4 regions of the Paenibacillus sp. SAF-068 genome follow, and region 2 is predicted to be linked to each of the others. Evidence: riboswitches for the same ligand, from Rfam matches in the RefSeq annotation. Region 2 holds a riboswitch; each other region holds the start of a gene.
What was found. A riboswitch is a leader RNA that binds a small molecule or an ion and turns the genes downstream of it on or off. The one in region 2 is predicted to bind cyclic di-AMP.
Positions count from the first base shown of each region.

Region 1: it holds a riboswitch for cyclic di-AMP, as region 2 does, so the genes downstream of both, ACTHPG_RS27230 (ubiquitin-like domain-containing protein) here and ACTHPG_RS02440 (hypothetical protein) in region 2, are expected to answer to the same signal.
Region 3: it holds a riboswitch for cyclic di-AMP, as region 2 does, so the genes downstream of both, ACTHPG_RS05485 (C40 family peptidase) here and ACTHPG_RS02440 (hypothetical protein) in region 2, are expected to answer to the same signal.
Region 4: it holds a riboswitch for cyclic di-AMP, as region 2 does, so the genes downstream of both, ACTHPG_RS11845 (3D domain-containing protein) here and ACTHPG_RS02440 (hypothetical protein) in region 2, are expected to answer to the same signal.

Region 1 covers NZ_JBQCJX010000010.1:48,146-54,090, reverse strand. Annotated here, with positions in the region: gene ACTHPG_RS27240 (HD domain-containing protein) at 1-141, shown strand, start outside; gene ACTHPG_RS27235 (TatD family hydrolase) at 474-1,244, shown strand; cyclic di-AMP (ydaO/yuaA leader) riboswitch at 1,486-1,739, shown strand; gene ACTHPG_RS27230 (ubiquitin-like domain-containing protein) at 2,013-3,197, shown strand; gene rnmV (ribonuclease M5) at 3,353-3,898, shown strand; gene rsmA (16S rRNA (adenine(1518)-N(6)/adenine(1519)-N(6))-dimethyltransferase RsmA) at 3,903-4,805, shown strand; gene yabG (sporulation peptidase YabG) at 4,865-5,761, shown strand; gene veg (biofilm formation stimulator Veg) at 5,915-5,945, shown strand, end outside.
Region 2 covers NZ_JBQCJX010000001.1:584,400-590,344, reverse strand. Annotated here, with positions in the region: gene ACTHPG_RS02460 (zinc ribbon domain-containing protein) at 60-305, opposite strand; gene ACTHPG_RS02455 (organic hydroperoxide resistance protein) at 518-937, opposite strand; gene ACTHPG_RS02450 (Nramp family divalent metal transporter) at 1,323-2,618, shown strand; gene ACTHPG_RS02445 (HAD family hydrolase) at 2,707-3,390, opposite strand; gene ACTHPG_RS02440 (hypothetical protein) at 3,518-3,916, opposite strand; cyclic di-AMP (ydaO/yuaA leader) riboswitch at 4,032-4,207, opposite strand; gene ACTHPG_RS02435 (glutathione peroxidase) at 4,577-5,056, shown strand; tRNA gene ACTHPG_RS02430 (tRNA-Leu) at 5,207-5,289, opposite strand; gene ACTHPG_RS02425 (urease accessory protein UreF) at 5,734-5,945, shown strand, end outside.
Region 3 covers NZ_JBQCJX010000001.1:1,217,918-1,223,862, reverse strand. Annotated here, with positions in the region: gene ACTHPG_RS05500 (carbohydrate-binding protein) at 1-1,396, shown strand, start outside; tRNA gene ACTHPG_RS05495 (tRNA-Leu) at 1,459-1,543, opposite strand; gene pelA (pectate lyase) at 1,714-2,676, opposite strand; cyclic di-AMP (ydaO/yuaA leader) riboswitch at 3,095-3,226, shown strand; gene ACTHPG_RS05485 (C40 family peptidase) at 3,232-3,696, shown strand; gene ACTHPG_RS05480 (carboxymuconolactone decarboxylase family protein) at 3,795-4,124, opposite strand; gene ACTHPG_RS05475 (hypothetical protein) at 4,268-4,486, opposite strand; gene ACTHPG_RS05470 (hypothetical protein) at 4,606-4,935, opposite strand; gene ACTHPG_RS05465 (xanthine phosphoribosyltransferase) at 5,033-5,614, opposite strand; gene ACTHPG_RS05460 (YkvI family membrane protein) at 5,819-5,945, shown strand, end outside.
Region 4 covers NZ_JBQCJX010000001.1:2,750,903-2,756,847, forward strand. Annotated here, with positions in the region: gene ACTHPG_RS11830 (PspA/IM30 family protein) at 16-687, opposite strand; gene ACTHPG_RS11835 (hypothetical protein) at 809-1,141, opposite strand; gene ACTHPG_RS11840 (polysaccharide deacetylase family protein) at 1,296-2,087, shown strand; gene ACTHPG_RS11845 (3D domain-containing protein) at 2,189-2,860, opposite strand; cyclic di-AMP (ydaO/yuaA leader) riboswitch at 2,863-3,059, opposite strand; gene ACTHPG_RS11850 (amino acid ABC transporter ATP-binding protein) at 3,276-3,998, opposite strand; gene ACTHPG_RS11855 (ABC transporter substrate-binding protein/permease) at 3,985-5,448, opposite strand; gene ACTHPG_RS11860 (M20 family metallopeptidase) at 5,632-5,945, shown strand, end outside.

The DNA of each region.
Region 1 (5,945 bases), on a different contig from region 2:
CGTGAGTTGTCAGAAGTATCAGACATTGTCCGTTCCATCAGCGGGCTTCATCGAGGGAAACATCATTTGTATTACCCGCAAAACAAGGTGGATGCGATTATTCATGAATTACCGTCACATATACGCCCCTATTTCTTGTAATCATGTGGGTATAATCCAATGAAGAATTTCGAGATCAAAAGACTTTCTAAAAGAGCTATTTTTCATGATACAGTAATCTGCTTTAATGGGGCGTATATGTAGATCGACATAATTTTGTAAATGAAAGCAGGCAGAACGGGCACAATCAGCAATATATAGATCAGAATATTCGTATTTCTTCTATATATTGTAGTTGTGAAGAAACAAACGAAATAATGTAATGCACAGATTACCCAAAATGTTTTATATAGGAGTCAATGAATTATTGAATTTTACAAATTTAACTTTCAACAGAAGATAGTCGTTATTTCGACATGAAGGGAGATACAAACATGATGCTGTTCGACACACATACACATCTGGATGCACCACAATTCGACGAGGACCGCGAGGACATGATTCAGCGTGCTGTTGATGCGGGAGTTGGTCGCATGATCAACATTGGCTTTAACCGGGAGACGATTCCAACGACAATGAAACTTGCTGAGACATATGACTTTATCTATGCAGCTGTAGGGTGGCATCCCGTCGATGCGATTACAATGCAGGAGGGCGATCTGGAATGGATTGCATCTTTATGCAAGCATGAAAAAGTGGTTGCTATCGGTGAGATTGGATTGGATTATCACTGGGATACTTCACCGAAGGAAGTACAGCATCGCGTATTACGACAACAAATTGCTTTGGCACGTGAAGTGAACATGCCGATTGTCATCCATAATCGGGATGCACATGAGGATATCATAAGAATTTTGCGTGAAGAAAAGGCGAGTGAAGTTGGTGGTGTGATGCATTCGTTCTCGGGCAGCTGGGAAACAGCGAAGAGTTGTCTAGATATGGGCTTCCATCTCTCCTTCGGAGGACCAATTACATTCAAAAATGCAAAGCAGCCCAAAGAGGTGCTCGCGAAGGTTCCGATGGACCGGTTTTTCATTGAAACAGATGCTCCATATTTGACACCTCACCCTTATCGTGGGAAACGAAATGAGACAGCGCATGTACGTCTGGTTGCAGAGGCAGCTGCGGAAATTAAAGGCATTTCAGTCGAGGAAATTGCTGCAATAACCACCAAAAATGCCATGGAACGATTTGGAATTCGTTAAAAAAACGAGTAAATGAGGTGAAAAAGGCAGGTAAGCGGAGTTAATTTGCCCTTTGATCCAAATAAATCAAGAATATTACAATATTTTAACCAAATATTCAGAAAAACGTACTTGATCAACGCTTTACAACATGCATCAAAACAGGATATCATCTTTTCAGTGAATTGTTGTGCGGAAAATTGGACAGATGTTCGGGGGATGAACAAAGGGACACTTTCCGATGAAACAACATTACTTTCATGAATCAGTCTCGCTGAGTCTCCGTTAACGGAGAGCGGGGGAACCAATAGGGCTTAAACATCGGTGAATCTGGCCGATGCGCAACGTTCGCTGACCCAAAAGCAGCGTATGGAACTGCGAAGCCGTATTTGATTTCTTCTTTGGGTCTCGGGGTGAATTCAAGGGCATCCGCCATGAGCGGGTGACCTAAGATAGGGCGGCTCTCTTTCGCCCGAACCCGACAGCTAACCTCGCAAGCGGAAAAAGAGAGGCAACCTCGTGCATGAATTTCCGATATTCAAAATCATTCGGAAGCCACGAAAGAGTTCCTCTTACACTCTTTCTTTGGCTTTTTTGTTTTTGAATAAAAGAAATGTTGTCATCATACGGTAGGTATTCAGGAGGATGACATCATGTTGCGAAGATTGATTCATGGTGCAGAACCGGATTATGTTGGTCCAATCTGTGTTCTGTAGAAAATTTGGTATAGTCACGTCAAAGACATCATGCATTACTTTAGACGGCGAGGCTATGAAGGAGGACGGAGAAGTGGGCACATTCCAACCAGAAGAGACCCATGAGTCACGATCATCCAGTAAGTCTTTCGCGTTGCGGTGGAAGCATGAGAACATGCGTCAAATGGCATTGATCGCGATTTTCTCAATTGCGCTTACAATCATGATCTTGTTAGTCGTTTACGGTCAGGCCGGGAAACAAATTTCACTGGTTATTGATGGCAAAGCTCAGGTGGTAGAGACTCGTACAGGAATGCTTCAGGAAATGCTGGAGGAGCAGTCGATCACAGTCAGCCCTCACGACAAGGTATCCATGTCCATGAACGGGGCAATTACAGATGGAGACCGAATCGTTATTGAGCGGGCCGTTCCAGTCAACATTACGGCAGACGGAGACACCAAGACTCTGTATACAACGGATTCATCGGTAGAAGATGCAATTCAAAAATCAGGTATTCAAGTTGAGAGTAATGATAAAGTGTATCCGGCGCTTGGAACTGCTATCAAAGCGGATATGAAGATCCGTGTAGTGCGCGTAACAAAGCGTACAGTGGATGTAGAACAACCGATCGCTTACAAAGTAATTAAAACGGCTGACCCCAGCTTGTACAAAGGGGATAACCGTGTCGTTGTAAACGGCAAAGAAGGTACACTTGTACAGCACATCGAAAAGGTATTTCAGGATGGAGAATTGGTCTCCAAAAAAATGGTCGGCAAATCCGTCGCGAATAATCGTGTAGATAAAGTGATCGCTGTCGGCACCAAAGCAAAACCGGTCGTGAAAAAACCTGAGATTCAGACCGTATCGGCACAAACTTCAACAACCAAAAAGGCTACAACAACGAACTCGAAGAAAACATCTGCCTCGGGCAGCAAAGTGATTACCGTATCCGGGACTTCTTTTAAATACTCCAAAGTACTTAAAAATGTATCCATGACTGCCTACTCTTCCGAAGAGCCTGGCATTGGCACTAAAACAGCTTCCGGTACTCGTGTAACGGAAGGGCGCACCATCGCGGTTGATCCCAAAGTCATTCCAATTGGCTGGTGGGTATATATCGAAGGTCTGGGCTTCCGACGTGCGGAAGATACAGGCGGTGCCATTAAAGGCAACAAAATTGATGTATATTATGACAGTGTGAAGCATGCCCTGAATTTTGGACGCAAGAAAGGCAAGACGGTCTACGTGATCGGTCCGGTGAAGCCGGAAGCGAACTAAAATCGTTTTACTTTGAAATGGGAATGCTATAAAATAGTTGCATGAATGATTCATGCGGAATATGCGGCGGAGGGGTCTGAATTCAGTCTCCCCCGCCGTTTGGCAGAGAAGAGGATATTCCTCTTCTTTTTGCGTTAGAAAGGAAGAAATGGAACATGATAAAAGAAGTCATTGTGGTGGAGGGCCGTGATGATACGGTAGCCATCCGTCGGGCCGTGGAAGCCGATACAATAGAAACAGGTGGATCAGCCATCAACCAACGTATTCTGAAGCGGATAGCGCTTGCTCAGGAGAGACGGGGAGTCATCGTACTGACAGATCCGGATCATGCCGGCGAACGCATTCGTAAAATCATTGCGAATAAGGTGCCTGGCTGCAAACATGCTTTCATTCCGGAAGCCGATGCAACACGCAAAGGGGATATTGGGGTGGAGAATGCCTCACCGGAGGCGATCCGTCATGCTCTGGCACGCGTACATACTTCATACGAAGGTGCTCCGAGCCTGATCGATTGGGAGGACCTGATCGCGGCAGGACTTATTGTGCATCCGCAGGCTGCTGCACGTCGCATGGAGATGGGCAATCTGCTGGGCATCGGATATTGTAACGGTAAGCAGTTCCACAAACGTCTCAGTGTATTTCAGATTACACGGGAAGAGTTCTCTACAGCATTAGCGCAAATTGAACGTGAAGGATTGTGAGCATATGAAGGATATGGAAGAGACGATAGAAATTGCAACGCCCAAGCGAACTAAAGAAATTATTCAAAGACACGGATTCTCATTTAAGAAAAGTCTAGGTCAGAACTTTTTGATCGATCAAAATATACTGAACAAAATCGTGAATGCAGCCGACTTGGACGAGTCCAAAGGTGCGTTAGAGATCGGACCAGGCATTGGGGCTCTTACCGAAAGACTCGCTCGGGTAGCAGGCCCTGTCACAGCCGTAGAGATTGATCAGCGCTTGATCCCCATCCTCGGAGAAGTGATGCAGCCTTATCCGAATGTACGTGTTCATCATGGAGATGTGTTGAAGCTTGATCTGGCGGAGTTGTTTAATACTGATTTTGCATCCGTGGATAAAGTCAGTGTCGTGGCGAATCTGCCCTATTATGTAACAACTCCCATTATGATGAAACTGCTGGAAGAGAAGTTGCCAGTGGATAGCATTGTGGTCATGATCCAAAAAGAAGTGGCTGAACGTATGGCTGCTGCACCGGGATCAAAAGACTATGGCAGTCTGAGCATCGCAGTTCAGTACTACAGTATGCCGGAGCTTGTGTGTATTGTGCCACCTACGGTCTTCATTCCCCAACCTAATGTGGAATCAGCGGTCATTAAGCTGAAGGTGCGTGAGCAACCACCAGTGGAGATCCCGGATGAAGCACACTACTTTGAAGTGGTACAGGCTTCTTTTGCCCAGCGGAGAAAAACAATCTCGAATAACCTGAAGGCACGTTTCTTCACGAAGGAGAACCGGGACCAGGCAGACATTCTGCTGGAGCAGGCAGGTATCCAACCATCCCGACGCGGAGAGACGTTAAGTCTGCAAGAGTATGCTACACTCAGCACCGTCATGTGGGAAGCAGGGGTGCGTGTAGCGCTGTAAAATTTGAATGAACCAAACCGGGTCTCTGCCCATACGATGGGGTAGAGGTGATTACGTTGATGAATATCGGAGACTTGGTCGTTCGGAAGTCATACGGCGGCGATGTGACTTTTCGGGTGGAAGGCCTCCAGTTGGATGCTGCGGTCATTAAAGGGACTGAGTTCCGGCTGCTTGCCGATTCCCCGGTGGACGATTTGATACAGGTTCCCTACGAACCGCAAAGCGCCAAGACAAGACAGGCGCATATTAAAGCTCATCAGACCCTGTCCCGTCTGCAGCAGAATCGCATGGAACAGGCGGAGCGGAATCGTGAAGGTCTGGCACAGGATTGGTCTGCTCAGCAGGAACCGGCTTATTTTGAAATGCCCGGAAAGGTGCTTCATCTGGATGGAGATCCGAACTATCTGAAAAAAAGTATGGATCTCTATGAGCAACTTCGTGTGCCTGCAGAGGGACAATATGTCCATGAATCGGCAATGGCAGATACCTTATACCGTTTATTGCCCAAAGTACGTCCGGATATTGTAGTCATTACGGGTCATGATGGGGTGCTAAAGACACGTCAGCCCTATGACTTATATAGTCTTGGTAGCTATAAGAACTCGCAAAATTTTGTGGCGGCGATTCAGGTGGCCAGACAATATGAACGCCATTTGGACGCACTCACTATTGTAGCAGGTGCCTGTCAGTCCCATTTTGAGGCACTGCTGCGCGCTGGAGCGAATTTTGCCAGTTCTCCAGGCAGAATTCTCATTCATGCACTTGATCCAGTCTATGTGGCAGCCAAGGCCTCCTTCACATCTGTGCGGGATACGGTCAACATGAGTGATGTTCTACACAATACCATTAGTGGTAGCCAAGGTGTGGGTGGTGTCGAGACAAGGGGGAGTTACCGGGTAGGTCTGCCGGGGCTGAATGATTTATCCACGTTAAAAGTGAATCCTTCGGCAGTCTGATGTAGGCCATTTAAAGTCCCAATTTGGGGCTTTTTTTGTTTGCAAAAAAATTCATTGACAACAACTTTTTGATGCTGATATAATAATTAGTTTTGATTTGACAATGACTGTAAAATCCGGTATAATGGACAAGAAAAGAGGTGGTCGTCGACAATGGCTAAAAATACGCTGTTGGATATCAAAC
Region 2 (5,945 bases):
CACTACTCAGTACTAAGTTATATTAAAGAAAATTCAGTTCAATGTCAACTCGCGCATGTCTACCCGCCAAACAGAATATCCAGAATTGTCCCTACCTGCCCTTGTTTTTTACCTTTCAAAACATCCGGATCAAATACTTCAACATAGCCGCAGGAAGCACAGGTCACGAACAGGTAGTGGTTATGTTGTATATCAAACATCTTGCTCAGGCCAGCTCCTGACATGGAAATTTCCTTAATGTTACAATCCGTGCCCCTGCATTTCGTACATACAAATCGGCGCTCGATCATCTCTTCAATACTCATCTTCGTTCCCCCTTTATGGAATGTGTAGCATGAAGTGGGAGTGCAAGTATGTAAAATAGTACGCGATCCGGCATCTAATCTCCTGCATCATGTCCTTATATTATAATCAACAACAAAACCCTGCCGATTGCCAGCAGGGCTTTGTAATCGAACATCAGGTATTAGCAATACCCCTGCTCTATATGTTCCCCTTTACTTGCGGGAGTCGAATCTTAGACTACGTTCAATACAACATCAATGTTACCACGTGTCGCTTTGGAATACGGACAGAAATCATGTGCCTTGCGCGCCAGATCTTCTGCTTGACTGTGATCGACACCAGGCATACTCACGTCCAGGCGAACAGATAATTGGAAACCGTCATCCGCAGGGTCTTTACCAATGGATACGTTACTTGTAACGACCACATTCTCCAATTTTACACCTGCTTTACGTGCTACATTGGCAAGTGCACTTTCATAACATGCTCCATATCCAGCGGCGAAGAGCTGTTCAGGGTTGGTACCTTCACCACCGGAACCACCAAGCTCTTTGGGCATTTTCAGATCATGTTTGAGTACGCCATCCGAAGAAGTCACCGAACCTGTACGTCCACCTTTAACTGTCGCTACTGCTGTATATAAAGCTTCCATTTAGAATCTCTCCCTTATCCATATAGTTTTTAACTGCCTTGCTTTCAATTTAAACTTCTGGCTCATTTTGAAACGCAAGTTGTATCTTTATCAGCTTTTACAACTTTATTATTTTCATGCATTTTAACACCATGGCTGTATTTTTCCTGAGGTTGGGTAATATACGAAGGGGCTTTTACGAATTAGAACCGAAATTTTGTGTTAATACATAAAAGTTGCACTAGACAAAAATTATTGAAGGAGTACAATGTAACAATAAACATAAAAATTTAGATATATCATGCGCGGTTTGTCCCGCATCAATATTCCAAAGTCAGGTGATTATCGTATGAGTAAAAAAAATCCGTTCAACGCTCCTTCAAGAGAATCATTGTCTACTGCAGGCATGGCCCCTTCCCTTGGAGAAGCGCATAGCTCCATGAAAGTTCCGCAGAATGCTGCATGGTGGAAAAAATTTCTCGCCTTCGTTGGCCCAGGATACCTCGTTGCCGTAGGTTACATGGACCCTGGCAACTGGGCAACAGATATCGCAGGCGGCTCGCAGTTCGGGTATACCTTGTTATCCGTCATCCTGCTCTCGAACCTGATGGCCGTTGTACTTCAATCGTTGGCTGGAAAACTCGGCATCGTCACTGGACGGGATCTGGCTCAAGCCTGTCGTGAACGCTTCAGCATGCCTGTTGTCATGATGTTATGGATTCTGTGCGAACTTGCCATTGCAGCTACCGATCTGGCTGAGGTCATCGGTTCTGCCATCGCGTTAAAGCTGTTATTCAACATCCCCATGTTGTACGGTGTTATCATCACCGCAGTTGATGTACTTCTGATTCTGGTGCTGCAAAATAAAGGCTTCCGCGCCCTGGAAACTCTCGTTATTGTGCTGATGGCGACCATTGCCCTCTGCTTCGGGATTGACCTGTTCCTGGCAAAACCGGATATGGGCGGTGTTCTCCATGGTTTTGTCCCAAATGTGGAGATCCTGCAGAACCCTGCCATGCTCTATATTGCCATTGGTATTATAGGAGCAACCGTGATGCCGCATAATCTGTATCTGCATTCTTCCATTGTGCAGACGCGTCAGATCGAACAGACACCACAGGGCAAAAAAGAAGCGATTCGTTATTCGACCATGGACTCTACAATCGCGCTGACACTCGCCTTGTTCATCAATGCGGCCATCCTGATTGTATCCGCTGCTGTATTCCATAGTGCCGGCATGACACAGGTTGCCGAGATCGCAGATGCCTACCATCTGCTGACACCTCTATTGGGTACAACGGTTGCAAGTATCCTGTTCGGTGTGGCGTTGTTAGCATCAGGTCAGAATTCTACCCTTACAGGGACACTCGCTGGACAGATTGTGATGGAAGGCTTCCTGAACATTCGAATTCCAGCTTGGCTGCGCCGACTGGTCACACGTCTGATCGCCATCATCCCGGCGGTAATTGTCACAGCGATTGCAGGAGAACACGGCACAGAAGAACTGCTCATTTTGAGCCAGGTTGTGCTGTCGCTTCAATTGCCTTTTGCGGTAATTCCCCTGGTGATGTTCACGAGTGACAAAAAAAGCATGGGGGCATTCGCCAACAAATTGTGGCTCAACATCATTTCATGGGTCATTGCCTCGATTATCGTGGTGCTGAATATCTATCTGATCATTCAAACGATCCGGTTATTCTAATCACGTTCTTATTGATAAAATACTAAAAAGGCTGATCAACTCCGGTATTCGATACCAGATTGATCAGCCTTCTTTTATTAATAATCACCTAATCCTGATTCGGCACCAGTAACGGCAGGAGTTGATCCAATGAATCAACAGTCCAATCCGCACGTTCGTCCTCCGATCGGTCTGGCTGGAATCTTCCGTAACCTTGCATAATTCGAATCGTACGCATGCCCAGCTTCCGAGCAGGTATAATATCGTTATCGATCCGATCCCCGACCATGACGGCTTCCTCTGGCGTACATCCTGCCTGTTTCAGGGCCACCGCGTATAACTCCGGATCTGGCTTGGACACCCCTTCTTCAGCCGAGCAGGCCAGAACATCAACATACTTCCGCAGTCCGTAACTCTCCAGTCTCTCTTCCGTTCCGGGACTCTGATTGGCAATAATGCCAATGCGATAATACCGTGACAACTGCTGGAGAACGGAATCCGCTGAAGGAAAAGGACGTTCAAGATCTTTTTGAAACTTCAGCTTGTCCTGAATCTGTTTCTGGTGTCCCTCGTCGTCAACGAATGTGCGAATCGCCACTCTCATAGGCCATTGCTCATAACTTTGGTAACAGTTCGCGAACAGTTCGCGTACCGCCTCAATCTTTACCGGATACCCCAAAGCACAGGCTTCGCGGACGAACTGTCCGATAATATCATCAACCGGCTCCCATTCATCCACCAGCGTATCTCCAACATCAAAAAACAACCACTTTAATCCACCTACATCCGGCACGCCAATTCCTCCTTGTAAGCATAAAAAAGAAGACTCACCATCTTGCATGAGTCTCCTCAAATTTCCGTTTATCGATACATTCAATTATAACAGGCACCTTACACCTGAGCAATCACAAGCTATGGCATTAACCATTGAGGAGAAAGCCGACTTCCCCATTGAGTGAATATACAATCCGGTCTGCGCCCATGCCCCGATAGATGCCCTTTGGATGACTCTGTTCCGTAATGACGCACAGGGATTTCGATGTCCATGAACGGCAGATCTGTAAATAACGGCAAGTCAGGTTCAGGCTGTTCTCAAAAATAAACACGTTGCCCACGCTGCCCTGCGGCAAAAACCATTTTTGAGCTGCAGCCGTATTCATGCGAATGACATGCTCTACCCCGATTCTACGGAGTCTGCGCTCTTCCCCTGCACTGTTGGTTAGAACGGCAAACGGCATTTTTTTGTACATCAGCAATTTGATAAATTTGCGTCCTGCTTCATTTGGAGCAGTCACTAAGATCATCTCAGTATCCATCATTCGTTCCTCCCTTGGCGTGAAAAGACAACAAAAAAGAAGCGTGGGGGACCAAGGCCTCCCGAACGCTTCTTAAAGAATCCATGGCGAAAACACCATGAACCAGCGTACGGCTTGTTGCCTCTCCCTTTAACGCTTACGAGGTTAGCTGACGGATTCGGGCGCGAGAGTCGCCCTATTTCCGGCTGTCACCGGAAAATTCACCCCATGAATGCCTACTGTCCTGGACAGCGCATTCTGTTGGTTCCCCCGTTTCCCACTCATGACTGAATGGAAACTCAGCGATTAAAACATCGTTCGTATATCTTAAGATCAGATCGAGCGATATTATCGTTTGTTTCGTTTTTCAGGTACAATTTAGTTTAAATTGAAATTACGTTATGAATCATACACCCGTACCATGACGGTGTAAAGTCCGTACAGATCACCGAATCGACAGATTTTCGCCAATACCGATCCATAATAACGCTTACAACATGGTTATACTCTATCCATCTCTTCAAGGCTATCTAATTCTCACTCTGACGAAAGTCACTTCGCATTTCATTCACGTATTCTGCACAACTTGCCCGTTTTGGTTCTTTTAACACCATATTAGTTTTGCATTATTTAATTGCATCCAATATAATAAGAGGTATCAGATGATATCATGGAGGCGATTAGATGACAGTTTACGAATACAAAGTCAATACCCTTCGGGGCCAAGAAGTTGAAATGTCCGACTACCGTGATAAAGTGTTACTGATTGTAAATACCGCAAGCTCATGCGGACTTACCCCTCAGTTCAAAGGTCTGCAAGAACTGCAAGACAAGTTCCAAGATGCCCCGTTTGAAGTCCTTGGTTTTCCAAGCAACCAATTTGCACAGGAAAAAGGTTCTTCCGACGATATCGCCGAGTTCTGTCAGATGAATTATGGCGTAAGCTTCCCGATGTTTGAGAAAATTGATGTGAATGGCTCAAGCGCTCACCCTCTCTTCCAGCACCTTAGCAAAGAAGCACCAGGCCTGCTTGGCTCCAAAGCAATCAAATGGAATTTCACCAAATTCCTTGTGGATCAGAACGGACAGGTAATTAAGCGTTATGCTCCGAAAACAACACCTGACAAGATTGAAGAAGATATCAAGAATTTGCTGCAAAAATAGTACATTGGCCACCCGTGCCGGAAGGTAGAGCACCATTACCCCCGGGAATGGATGGCCTTTTTTCTCACCCCTGGATACCCGACTGTTCGAAAAGACACAAAAAAAGAAGCTCTCCATTAAAGGAAAGCTTCTTCTTCATCGTTCATATGATGCGGTCGAGAGGACTCGAACCTCCACGGGCATACGCCCACTACCCCCTCAAGATAGCGTGTCTGCCATTCCACCACGACCGCATGTCGTAAATAATCGGCAACAGAATTGATTATACCGGGTTCAGAAATAAAAGTAAAGTATTTTTTAAACCTTCTTTTTCAGCCAGGCATTTTCCTCAAAAAACGCATATTCTCGTCATGTTTATCCATGAACTGCATATCCTTAGATTTGATCCCCTCTTTTCCGGCTAGAGCCGATCTTGTTGATTCATTAATATGTAGTCCTTCCTTATATATAGTCCTCCCTGCACTTCGCCACACAAATAACACAATAGGTTATATAAAATGACATAAATATTAAATATCAGAATCTATTCATTAAATTCAACAGATACTATTGACAAAAAGCGGACATTTATGGGATGATAACTATCATATAATTCGGATTTTCAAACATAAAGTTAACAAAAAGGAATATAAATGTCATTTAAAATGACATTTAACGAACACAGGAGGCGAATGATTGTGAACCGTGGGAATAAGCTGCTCGATTATGTCAAACTGCTTGATTCCTCTATTCAGGTTGGAGGGTTTACCCATTCCTTCGGCATGGATATCCATATCAGGGAGGGTACCATTCGTAATGCTGAAGATCTCGAATCATTCATGCGTTGTCAGTTGCATCCCAGCATTGTTCGTCTTGAAGGCATGGCCATCAAAGGCATCTATACCGCAGC
Region 3 (5,945 bases), 630 kb from region 2:
CACAGCCAAACGGGCTATTGAAAAGGGGGCGATCGTATTCGCATCCCCGTGGAATCCTCCAAGTAGCATGGTTGAAACATTCAACCGTAATGGGGATACAAATGCCAAACGTCTGAAATACGACAAATATGCCGCATATGCGCAACATCTGAACGACTTTGTAACCTACATGAAAAATAACGGTGTAGATCTGTATGCCATTTCTGTGCAGAATGAACCGGATTATGCCCATGACTGGACCTGGTGGACTCCACAAGAGATCCTTCGATTCATGAAGGAAAATGCCGGTTCCATTCAAGGTACCAAAGTCATGGCGCCTGAATCCTTCCAATACTTAAAGAACATATCCGACCCAATCCTGAATGATCCGCAGGCCCTTGCCAACATGGACATTCTGGGAGCACACACGTACGGAACCCAGATTTCGAATTTTGCGTACCCTCTCTTTAAGCAAAAAGGAGCTGGTAAAGAACTGTGGATGACTGAGGTATACGTTCCGAACAGTGATAACAATTCAGCAGACCGCTGGCCTGAAGCACTGGACGTTTCCTATCACATGCACAATGCCATGGTAGAAGGTGATTTCCAAGCTTATGTGTGGTGGTACATCCGCAGACAGTATGGTCCGATGAAAGAGGACGGTACTATAAGCAAACGCGGGTATAACATGGCCCACTTCTCCAAATTTGTACGTCCTGGCTATCTCAGAGTGGATGCAACCAAAAACCCGGATACAAACACATTTGTTTCTGCCTACAAAGGGGATAACAAGGTCGTTGTCGTAGCAATTAACCGTGGAACTTCAGCCACAAGCCAAAAATTCGTTCTGCAGAATGGTAATGCCTCCACGGTGTCCTCATGGGTTACGGACAGCAGTCGCAACCTGGCAAGCGGGGCCTCGCTTACCGTATCCAATGGAGCCTTTACGGCACAACTCCCGGCTCAGAGCGTAACAACATTTGTTGCCAATATTACTGGCGGGAATAACGGCGGAAATACAGGCAGTGGCACTACGTATGAAGCAGAGACCGGAACGACACTTACGGAAGCTGCCATTGAAACGATCTATCCTGGTTACACTGGTTCCGGGTATGTCAACTTCAATGCAATGACTGGTTCAGCCATTCAATGGAACGCTATTAACAACACGATTACAGGCACCAAAAACGTAAAGTTTCGTTATGCGCTGGAAAGCGGAACCCGTAACCTCGACATTTTTGTTAACGGAACCAAAGTCATCAGCAACGAGCCCTTTCCGGCAACGGGAAGCTGGTCCACATGGATTGAAAAAACAATTCAGGTCCCCATGAACACGGGGACCAATACCTTGAAAGTTGTTACGACGGGAACAGAAGGACCGAATGTTGACAGCATTAATGTTACCGCAGCACAATAAATATCAAAAATGCAAACAAAAAAAACGCCTCAAGCGTTAGCTTGAGGCGTCTTTTTATTAGATGCGGTCGAGAGGACTCGAACCTCCACGGGGGGTTAGCCCACACGGACCTGAACCGTGCGCGTCTGCCAATTCCGCCACGACCGCATATTGTATCTTCTTTAATCTCGGCGACAAGAAATAATATATCATGCGGAATCTATCATGTCAACACTGAAAATAATAACATAAAATCCCGAACCAGACATTTATGTCGATTCGGGATTTACCTTTAACAGCTCATTGTTTGGTTCGTTAAAACGAAGGGATCATACAAATTACAGCTTGGAAGGCCAGTTGCCATACCATGCGTAACCGCCTCTTCTTTCTTTATCAATATCACTTAATTTGTATTTGACTACCCCATCACGACCAATAAAGATGGGTTTATCCGTTCCGATCTCATAGAAGCGTGCCCAAATCGGTGCCGCTTTGGAGTCAGCGATAATTTTGCTATCTCCATTTGCTCTTTCATACCTGTAACCCGTAATTTTCACCTTGTTAAACCATTGCTCTGCTCCTTTAATGGATGCGGTAATTTTCGCGTTGGCAGGTCTCGTTTTGAGAAATTTAACAATCGTTACACTCTCTCCAGCTGTCAGCGATGGTACTTCATAGATTCTTGCGCTTGCCGGTTTAAGGGAACTGGAGTCATGTTGTTGTCCCCATGCTGTCAGCTTACCGCCTGAAATGACCTGTGTATTCAGGATCGCATCTACGCCCTTAGCAACTGAATTTTTACTTCGATTGGCAAGTGTGCTGTCGATAAATGAGAAATCGCCTTTACGCGTTGCTACTTCATCCAGCATGTACATTACGTTGATCATGGCATCATCATTGTAAGTGATATGTTTGTGATATCCGGAGCTTTGATAGACTTGTGGCCATCCGCCGTTCGAATACTGCATATTGATCAAAAAGTTAATTCCTTTGATTGCAGCTGCGGAGTAACGAGGATCATTTGTCTTTTTAAATTCTTTCGCCAATCTTCTAATTTCTGAGTATGTAGCCTTATTGTCTATCGTGGACTTCGCCCACTCTCCGCTGGTTTGTTTATAATCTTTTCTCCAACCTCCATTCGGCAGCTGGTTCTTCAAAATATCAGAAATACTCGCTGTTGTACCCGATGCATCCGCAGCAGATACCGTCCCTACAGGAAGAACTGCCATTCCAACTGTTGAGAATACCATCGTGCATGCCAGAACAAAAGTAATTATTTTCTTCGCTTTCAAATGTAACACTCTCCCATGTTCATTTTGATAAAACCCAGAATTCAACCTTGCCTATAAGGCCAGTTCCTAACCTCCCTAATTTAGATGTATAACAAAATAGATCTATTTTCATCCAATATGTGGTTTGGATACTGAGATAATATGCAAAAAATATATTTTTGTCAATATATGCAACTTAATCAATATAATCTCTTTAATTCTACATAACGGAATAGTTCTTTCAACTCATGACAAACCTATTTATTTATCCAAATTCGTTCTAAACGAATCAATAATGACGTTTTTGTCATGAATGATACCCAAACTTAATCGCTTCTTGCATATAAAAACCGTAATTCCGATAACATTGGGGCACTAAGAAGGGCTTTAAATGGGTTTGACAATTACGCATTTATGCAATATAGTTTCAAATAGTTACAAAAACTTAATTATTCATTTGCCGAGTTTCATGTTTGAAAACGGGGGAACCATTTTGGGTGAATTATTCTTATACATAGGAAATATAGGGAACCTTCTACCGAACCCTTAGCTAACTCCGTAGGCATCGAAGGGAGAACATTGATTTTGAAAAAACTGATTATCTCCATTTTTGGAGCAGCTGTACTATTTACATCCGGGGCAACAAGCACAGAGGCTAGCAGTATCAACTCCGTAGTGAACAACATGACAGGTATACCTTACAAATGGGGTGGCACGACTGTAGCCGGCTTCGATTGTTCTGGTTTTATGAGATATCTCTTCAACAAATATAGTATTGAATTGCCACGTACTTCCCAGCAGCAAGCCAAAGCAGGTACTCCTGTATCGAAAAGCAACATTCGTACAGGTGATCTGGTGTTCTTCAATACGACGGGCAAAGGCATTTCACATACAGGTGTATATATCGGCGGCGGACAATTTGCTCACGCCTCCAGCAGCAAAGGTGTCAGCATCACTAAAATGACCAACCCTTACTTCAATGATCGTTACGTGACAGCACGTCGGGTAACTGGACAGTTTATGTATGATAAAATGTTGGGTAAAATGTAGGCAAAATTAATAAGAGGAGGCTCCGGATTAACCCGGAACCTCCTCTTTTGTTTGCTTCCCATTTATGCGAACAGTCCTTGGACTACCCCCATGTGCACTTAATGCAGCGCCTTCTGTACTCGCATCGCGCCCTGAGACAGGGCATGTCCGCCTCCTACAGCTCCGGCCACGGCAACGGTCTCCATGATCTCCTGATCAGTAGCACCCTTGGCACGGGCTTCTTCTACATGGTAGAAGGTACATACCTCATTGTTGGCGAACAATCCAATGCCGAGCGCAATCAGCTGTTTTGTCTTGGCATCAATCACACCAGGTTGAAAACATTCTCCCGTAAACTCATGATACGACTTGACCACACCTGGCAGCACATCGCTTAATGCTCCAATCTGATCCTTGTAGGCATGAACTTTATCATTCATCAATGTCATGGCTTGCAGCACACCCTCTCGGCTATAGTTACAGTTCTTCCTCACTGTACCTATCTTCTCTCCTGAGTGAGTCAATTATGCCAAGTAATCATGGTAATTCCAAACAATTAAACGTCTCATGGTTCAGCCATAGTGCTAGGCTTTTACTCACCAAGTGGGCTCTGGCGCGGTTCGCTGAACAACTGATATCGGTAACCACGATCCAACTTGACGACACGTCGATTCTGACGACGGATAAGTACTTGCTCCCCATCCCAGGCAACAACAATTCCGGTTACATCGTTCGATTCCAGCTCGTCCCGTACTACTCTGACTTTCTCACCTGACAGACGCAGGGCGTCCAATTCTGTATCACTAATCATGCGCATGGCTCCTATATTCCAAATTTATTTACAAAAAGAGACCTAAATGAAAAGTCATTTAGGTCTCACGTGACTGTATTGGACTGTCATGTCATTCGAAATTATGTCCCGACTGAAAGTTACCGCTGCGCGTGCTCTTTGCTGTCGTTCTTCTCGAACCAAAAATCAAGCACTTTGGCGGACATCACACGTTCTTCAAGGTACTCCACTTGATGCGGTGTAAATTGTTCTTTCCAAGAGAAGGACAACTCTTCGCATAAGCCTACAATCGTCAGTAATTCTGACCAGGCAACGTAGCGTTTGTACCAGAAAAATTGAGGATGTTCAATCATATAGGGATAAAGGTCATCGAATTCCGTATGTTTACAATCCAGGGCACGTTCAAAATGAACTTTCGATTCCGCCAGCTTATCATTAAAGAATTGTTCTGTTGCCGGTTGGTTCCCCATGGTGTTGCCTCCTCTCCCTAACATAACCCCATTATAAATGAAATCCGCGGTCATGCAAAGGCATAGTTCAAAAAATAGGCCCTATTCCTTTAAAATGTCACATTTCGTTATCGTCAAATTGTACTGTTCCATCATTCAGAGAACGAATGCGTACCAAGGCTTCAACCGGTATGCCCTGTTCACGAATCGTTCTTGCCCCTGCCTGAAAACTTTTCTCGACCACAACGCCGAATCCAACAAGTTCGGCACCGGAACGCTCAATTATTTTGATGACGCCACGAGCGGCATCTCCATTGGCAATAATATCATCAATGAACAAAATACGGTCATTCTCATGAATGAACTCGCGAGATACCATAATGTCCGTTACAATTCCTTTGGTAAAGGAAGGCACACGTTCACAGTAAGCATCAGGATCAGCCAGAAGTGTTTTTTTGCGACGGGCGAACACAAGTGGCACCCCAAGTTCATAAGCTGCGGCAAACGCAACCGGAATTCCTGAGGATTCTACCGTGATTACCCGAGTCACTCCACTTTCACGAAAACGGGCAGCGAACTCGCGTCCCATCTCCATCGTTAACGCAGGATCAATCTGGTGGTTCAACAGACCATCCAGCTTCAAAACTTGTTCCGAGATGACTACACCTTCTTGTAAAATTCGTTGTTTCAATAATTCCATGATTTGACCTCCCAAGCCTATCCTATGAGGTAAAAGTATCATATATCTATCTATAAGTTCAAGCGAAATTGCCTGGGTGCTGTCCTTGAGAGACAATTCAAGCCATAGCTCATGATCGATTGTCATGACTTTCGTGGGTCAAGCATACCTTGTACCATGGTACCCGCATGTCCAAACTAAACAGGGGCCTGAGAGGGGAAACACATGAAACAGGCATTTCGGGTGCTGCAGATCGCATTTACATACATCGGAACGGTTGTTGGAGCCGGCTTCGCTACAGGCCAGGAAATTTTGCAGTTTTTTACCCAGTATGGCAAATGGGCCACCGTCA
Region 4 (5,945 bases), 2.2 Mb from region 2:
CTGACTTACAAGGTATTAATTCTTATTATCGTACTGTTTCATCAATGCTGCGAGTTCATCTTCAACAGCCTGATCTTTACCCAACTTCTCGAACTCTTCATCCAAAGACTTGCCTTTGGATGACATTTCATTGCTTGCTTCCGCCTGTGCTTCCATCTGCATCATTTTCTCTTCCATACGCTTCATTCCAGCACTTGCAGTATCAGAGCCAAACCCATTTAACGCTTTGTTGATTTCCGTTTGAGCTTTTGCTGCATTGTAGCGGGCTACCAGTGTTTCGCGTTTGTTCTTCATTTGAGTCAATTGCTTACGCATCTCGTCGAGCTTGCCGCGCAGGTTATCTGCTGAAGCCTTGTTTTGATCATAGCTGGTTTTGTACTCAGCCATCTTCTCTTCAGCTGTTTTTTTCTCTTCCAAAGCCCTGCGGGCCAAATCCAGATTCTGAGCTCGTGCCGCTGTATGCGCCTGTTCTTCACGTTTCTTCACAAGAGCTTCCTGCTCTTCGAATAGCTGCTTAAATTTCTTCTCAATCGCGATCTGTTGAGCTACTGCTTTCTCCGCATCTTCCAGATCCTCTTGCATGTCACGGATATATTGGTCCGTCATCTTGATTGGATCTTCCGCCTTGTCAATAATGGCGTTGATGTTAGACATGGTTAAATCACGCAAACGTTTAAAAATGGACATTATGTTATTCCTCCTAGTCAATATTACATCGTATATAAACATACATACGTAACAATCTGCAACTCGTTTCAATTTTAGCAAATAAAATCAAAACTTGCGATTGCTCTTTATATTAAGAAGATCATTTCCCCTTGCTCAGATGATCCTCCATCAGCCTCTCTGCAGTCTGCACGATTTCATCAATCTGCATCCGCGTGATCGAATCAAAATGGATACCCATGATTACCGTGACTGTTACTTTCAGCTGTAAAGCCGCCTTTCGGGCTAGCCGCTCACACAACTCCTGTTCCTTATGACCCGGAATATGTACCGTCGTTCCGCTTACGCGCTCATGATCTACATAGAACGTGGCCACAGCACCAATATGCGCCTTCCCTCCGGTAACAAGAAAAACCTTATCCTCGCCTGCTTCAATCACCTGTAAACGTATGGACTTCAAATCATATGTACTCATATCCTATCCACCTACCCTTTTCTATATGATATATATGGAGGAATTATGGCCTTCATGGGATGAATCAACAATGAAACTTCTCACACTACGCATATTTATTGGAGACCTCGGGCATACCAAGGAGAACGTTATTTTGGAAAAGGAGGCTGATATTATGCGCATACGCCTCATCATGCTGATGGTTATCGTTATTTTCTTCGGAGGATATCATGCACCGGTTTCATCTCGGGATTCTTCAAGCCCTCCAGGTGAATCGGTATCCGGTTCAGATTCCGGGGAAGAAGAACAACTGACATTGGGACAATTACGTCAAAAATATGCCGATACGTTCAAAACCAATGGTCCTTCAACAAAGAAAGTTGCACTGACTTTTGATGATGTACCTGATCCACGGTTTACTCCACAGGTACTTGATGTATTGAAGAAATACAATGTCAGAGCTACATTCTTTATCGTAGGTAGTCGTGCTGAGAAGCATCCCGATCTGGTGAAACGCATCGTTAAGGAAGGGCATATGGTCGGCAATCACAGCTACAATCATCCGGAATTCAGTAAGCTGTCGATGAATGCCTTTCGCAAACAAATTTTACATACCGGGGATATAATTCGACGTCTGGCGGGATATACTCCCAAGATGATTCGTCCGCCTTATGGAGACATTAATGAGGAACAGCTGCGTTGGGCTGCCAGACAACACTATAGCATTGTGAACTGGAACGTAGACTCACTGGACTGGAAAGGCCTTTCTAAGACAGAGGTGAAAGATAACATCCTGTCTGCCGTCAAACCTGGCTCCATCGTTCTGCAACATGCAGGAGGCGGTGTAGGATCTAATCTAAACGGCACGATTGAGGCTTTGCCAGAGATTATTGAGGAATTGCGTAATCGGGGGTATGAACTGGTCACCTTGGACGAAATGCTGGGATTGCCAAAGGCCAAAGATTAGGCTGACCGTATTATAAATAAGAATATAAAAGGGTGCTGTTCAATCGCAAGTTAGCGACTGGCAGACACCCTGTTTGAATTCTTTTAATTATAATTTACTTTCTATTTCAGAATGTACAGCTCAATATCCTGAAAACCGAATGTGCTTACAGATTGCTTGCTACCCGGGATGAAGATATCAATCCGGTGCCCCTTGATTGCACCGCCCACATCACGTGCCGTGGCTACAAAAGCCTGTTTTGGCAATCCTGGATGGCTGTGACCAGTTACCAGTACTTTGGTTCCAAGTGGAATCACACTTGGATCAACTGCAATCGTACCCAGTTCAAGGTCATTCCCGAAATAATCGACAGCACCCCATCCTCCATTTTCAGACGGATCTGCAGAGTATGCCGTTGCTTTCACGTTCACAGCTTTGCTGTAATCAAATGTTTTACCCCAGGCTTGAACCACTTTGTTATCTGTGTTCACGTCCAAGCTTGCTGTCGTAACCGTTTTGGCTTGGGCCTTGCTTTCCGCCGCCGCGGCAGCTACATGGTTTGCCTTACCGGGAATTGTAATTTTCAAACCACCATAAATATTGTAAGGCGAGATGTCATTGTTTGCTTTAACTAACGTGTTGATTGCTACTCCGTATTGTTTCGATAAGGTGTAGAAGGTATCCCCCTCTTTGGCCACATGAACTGAATCGGCGTGAGCCGGAACGGCTTGAATGAGCATTGCTGTTGTCATTAATGCTACTGCTGTTTTGGCTATACGTTTCTTGTTAATCATGGTCTTCCTCCCTCATTGTGCCTGCGAAGTTAGTTGTCGGATTCGGATGAGGAGCCCACCCTATAGGTTCATCATTACAGTTGAAACGATATGTACCCCTAATTCACCCCAAGCAGTGTGCTGTAGATCTTCCCCCTGCACATTCTGCATCGTTACATCCCCCGCACTCCCTGTCCGGAAGTTTCGGCAGTGTTCAATATATCACAATTTTGTAACCTGAACTTGTAGTAATTCTTACCAAATGGTTCTAGCATGTAAGCTTATGTAAGAATACAGCAACCTTTAGAAAAGTTGGGCATTATGATTCCTTTATAATTGGTAACAGAATAGTTACTTTTTCGAATCCTGTATGTTATTATTTCATAAAAAAATAGCGCCACCGACTCGAAGTCAGTAACGCTATCGATCATTTCATTTAGAGTACTTTTGCAAGAAAATCACGTGTACGTGAATTTTTCGGTGCTCCAAACACCTCATCAGGTGTTCCCTCTTCCACAATAACCCCGCCATCCATGAACAGGATACGGTCTCCCACTTCACGTGCAAAGCCCATCTCATGTGTTACGATGACCATGGTCATCCCGCCTTCTGCAAGACGCTTCATGACATCCAGTACTTCGCCGACCATCTCAGGGTCCAGCGCCGAGGTAGGCTCGTCAAACAGCATCACATGCGGTTGCATGGCCAATGCTCTGGCAATGGCGATCCGTTGCTTCTGTCCGCCGGACAGCTGATTCGGGAATGCATCTTTTTTATCGTACAAGCCCACAGTGTTAAGCAGATCAGCAGCAATTTTCTCCGCTTCCTGAGTGGATTGTTTCTTCACTTTAATTGGAGCAATTGTAATGTTTTGCTCTACCGTTTTGTGTGGGAACAGGTTGAAATGCTGAAACACCATGCCCATTTTCTCACGAGTTGCGTTGATGTTGTGCTTCGGATCGGTGATTGACACGCCTTCAAAATCAATCTCACCCGAGGTAGGCTGTTCCAACAGGTTCAGACAACGCAAGAATGTACTTTTTCCCGAACCGGAAGGACCAATAACTACGACAACCTCACCTTTGCCAATCGTCACGTTAATGCCCTTAAGCACATTGTTATTTCCATAAGATTTGTGTAATTGTCTAACGTCTATCACTTGCACTCAACTTCCTTTCCAGTCGTCCCAGCAGCTTGGACAAAATGAATGTCATTACAAAATAAATGGCCGCTGCAATCAAAAATGGACTCAAGCCTTGGTACGTAATGTTTTTGACAACACTGGCCTGATACATAATGTCCACCATACCGATTACGGAGATAATGGAGGATTCTTTGATGATGGTTATGAATTCATTACCGATCGCTGGTAAGACAGCTTTGAAGGCTTGTGGCAAGATGATATAACGCATCGCCGCGCCTCTTCCCATACCCAATGAACGTGCTGCCTCCAACTGACCACGATCCACACCTTGAATACCTGCACGGAAAATCTCTGCCAGATAGGCACCACTATTGATTGAGAGTGTAATGATACCTGCCTGAAGAGCAGTGAAGTTAATACCAAAGCTCAGGGAAAAACCGTAGTAAATAATCATCAGTTGCACCAACATCGGTGTGCCACGGATGACTTCAACATAAGCTGTACCGATCCAACGCAGAATCGCAACATCATGCAGTCGGAACAAACAGATGATCAACCCGATAATAACCCCGAAGATAACCCCAAGTGCAGACAATAAAAGGGTGTAGCCTACACCTGTTGCATAGAAACTTTTGTACTCCCAGAATACTTGGAAAATATTTTGTGATTTGTTCGCTTTATCCGCCATCAGGAGACTGGCATCCGTCACCATCTGGTTGATTTTATCTTCACTTTTCAAGCGCTCAAGCGTTCCATTTACTGCAGCTAGCAGCTCGGTATTACCTTTACGAATCCCGATTGCAGCTTCTGCTTGCTCTTCGTCCGGGACAGCAGCAGCAAGTCCAATGATATCATCCAAATAACCGGCTGCTACGGTATCCTCAACGATTGCCGCGTCAATACGTTTCGTTTGCAGTTGAAGCACGATATCCGAGATTTTATCAAGCGCAGTAAGTTTCGCTCCCGGAATCTTCTGGCCGATCGTTTCCTGAATTGAACCTTTCTGCACGCCAATCTTTGCATTTTCGAGTTCTGCCATGGTTGGATACTTGTCTTTATCCACATTGCGAACCATAATGACTTGTTTTGATTTATAATAGGTGTCAGAAAAGTCGATACTTTTCTTCCGATCATCCGTCGGCGTCATGCCTGAAACGACCAGATCGACACGCCCGCTCTGCAATGCAGGCAGCAGGCCGTCGAAGCCCATATCCTCAATTACAAGCTCAGCGCCAAGATCTTTGGCAATCTCTTTGGCAATCTCAATATCAAAACCAACGATTTCATCTTTGCCATTAATTACTTTATGGAATTCATAGGGTGCAAAATCGGCACTTGTACCGAGCACCAGCTTTTTACTGCTTGAATTATCTGTAGATCCACTTGCAAGTGCCACAGGAACGGCAGTCGTCAGCAGAACGACAAAGGTCAACAGCATCATGGTGTAACGACTTATCAATTTCAACCTTGTTCTCTCCCCTTACAATACGTTGTATGCTTCTCATGTTGATGACTGAGTCATTATAAAGTACAATGCATGATTATGCAATGCATTTTGACATTACAAATGTTGACTTGTTTCTGAAAAAATAAAGCAAACATGATATAATTAATGAATTATTTTCATTTTTGCATAAGGAGTTCACTAATGACATCTAACAAATCACAAATTCTGACGGTTATTGATCAATATGCTTCCCGTTTTAAAGCCATTTCATCATATATCGGTGCCAACCCCGAACTGGGAAATGAAGAGTATCTCGCTTCTGCCCGTTTGAAAGAAGAACTGGTCTACCACGGTTTCACTGTAGAGGCTCCAATCCTTGGACTGGAGACAGCCTTTATCGGCACGTATTCCGCTGCCAAACCCGGCCCTACTGTTGCATTATTGTGCGAATATGATGCCTTGCTGGAGATCGGTCACGCTTGTGGTCACCATCTGATCTGCATGATGAGTCTCGG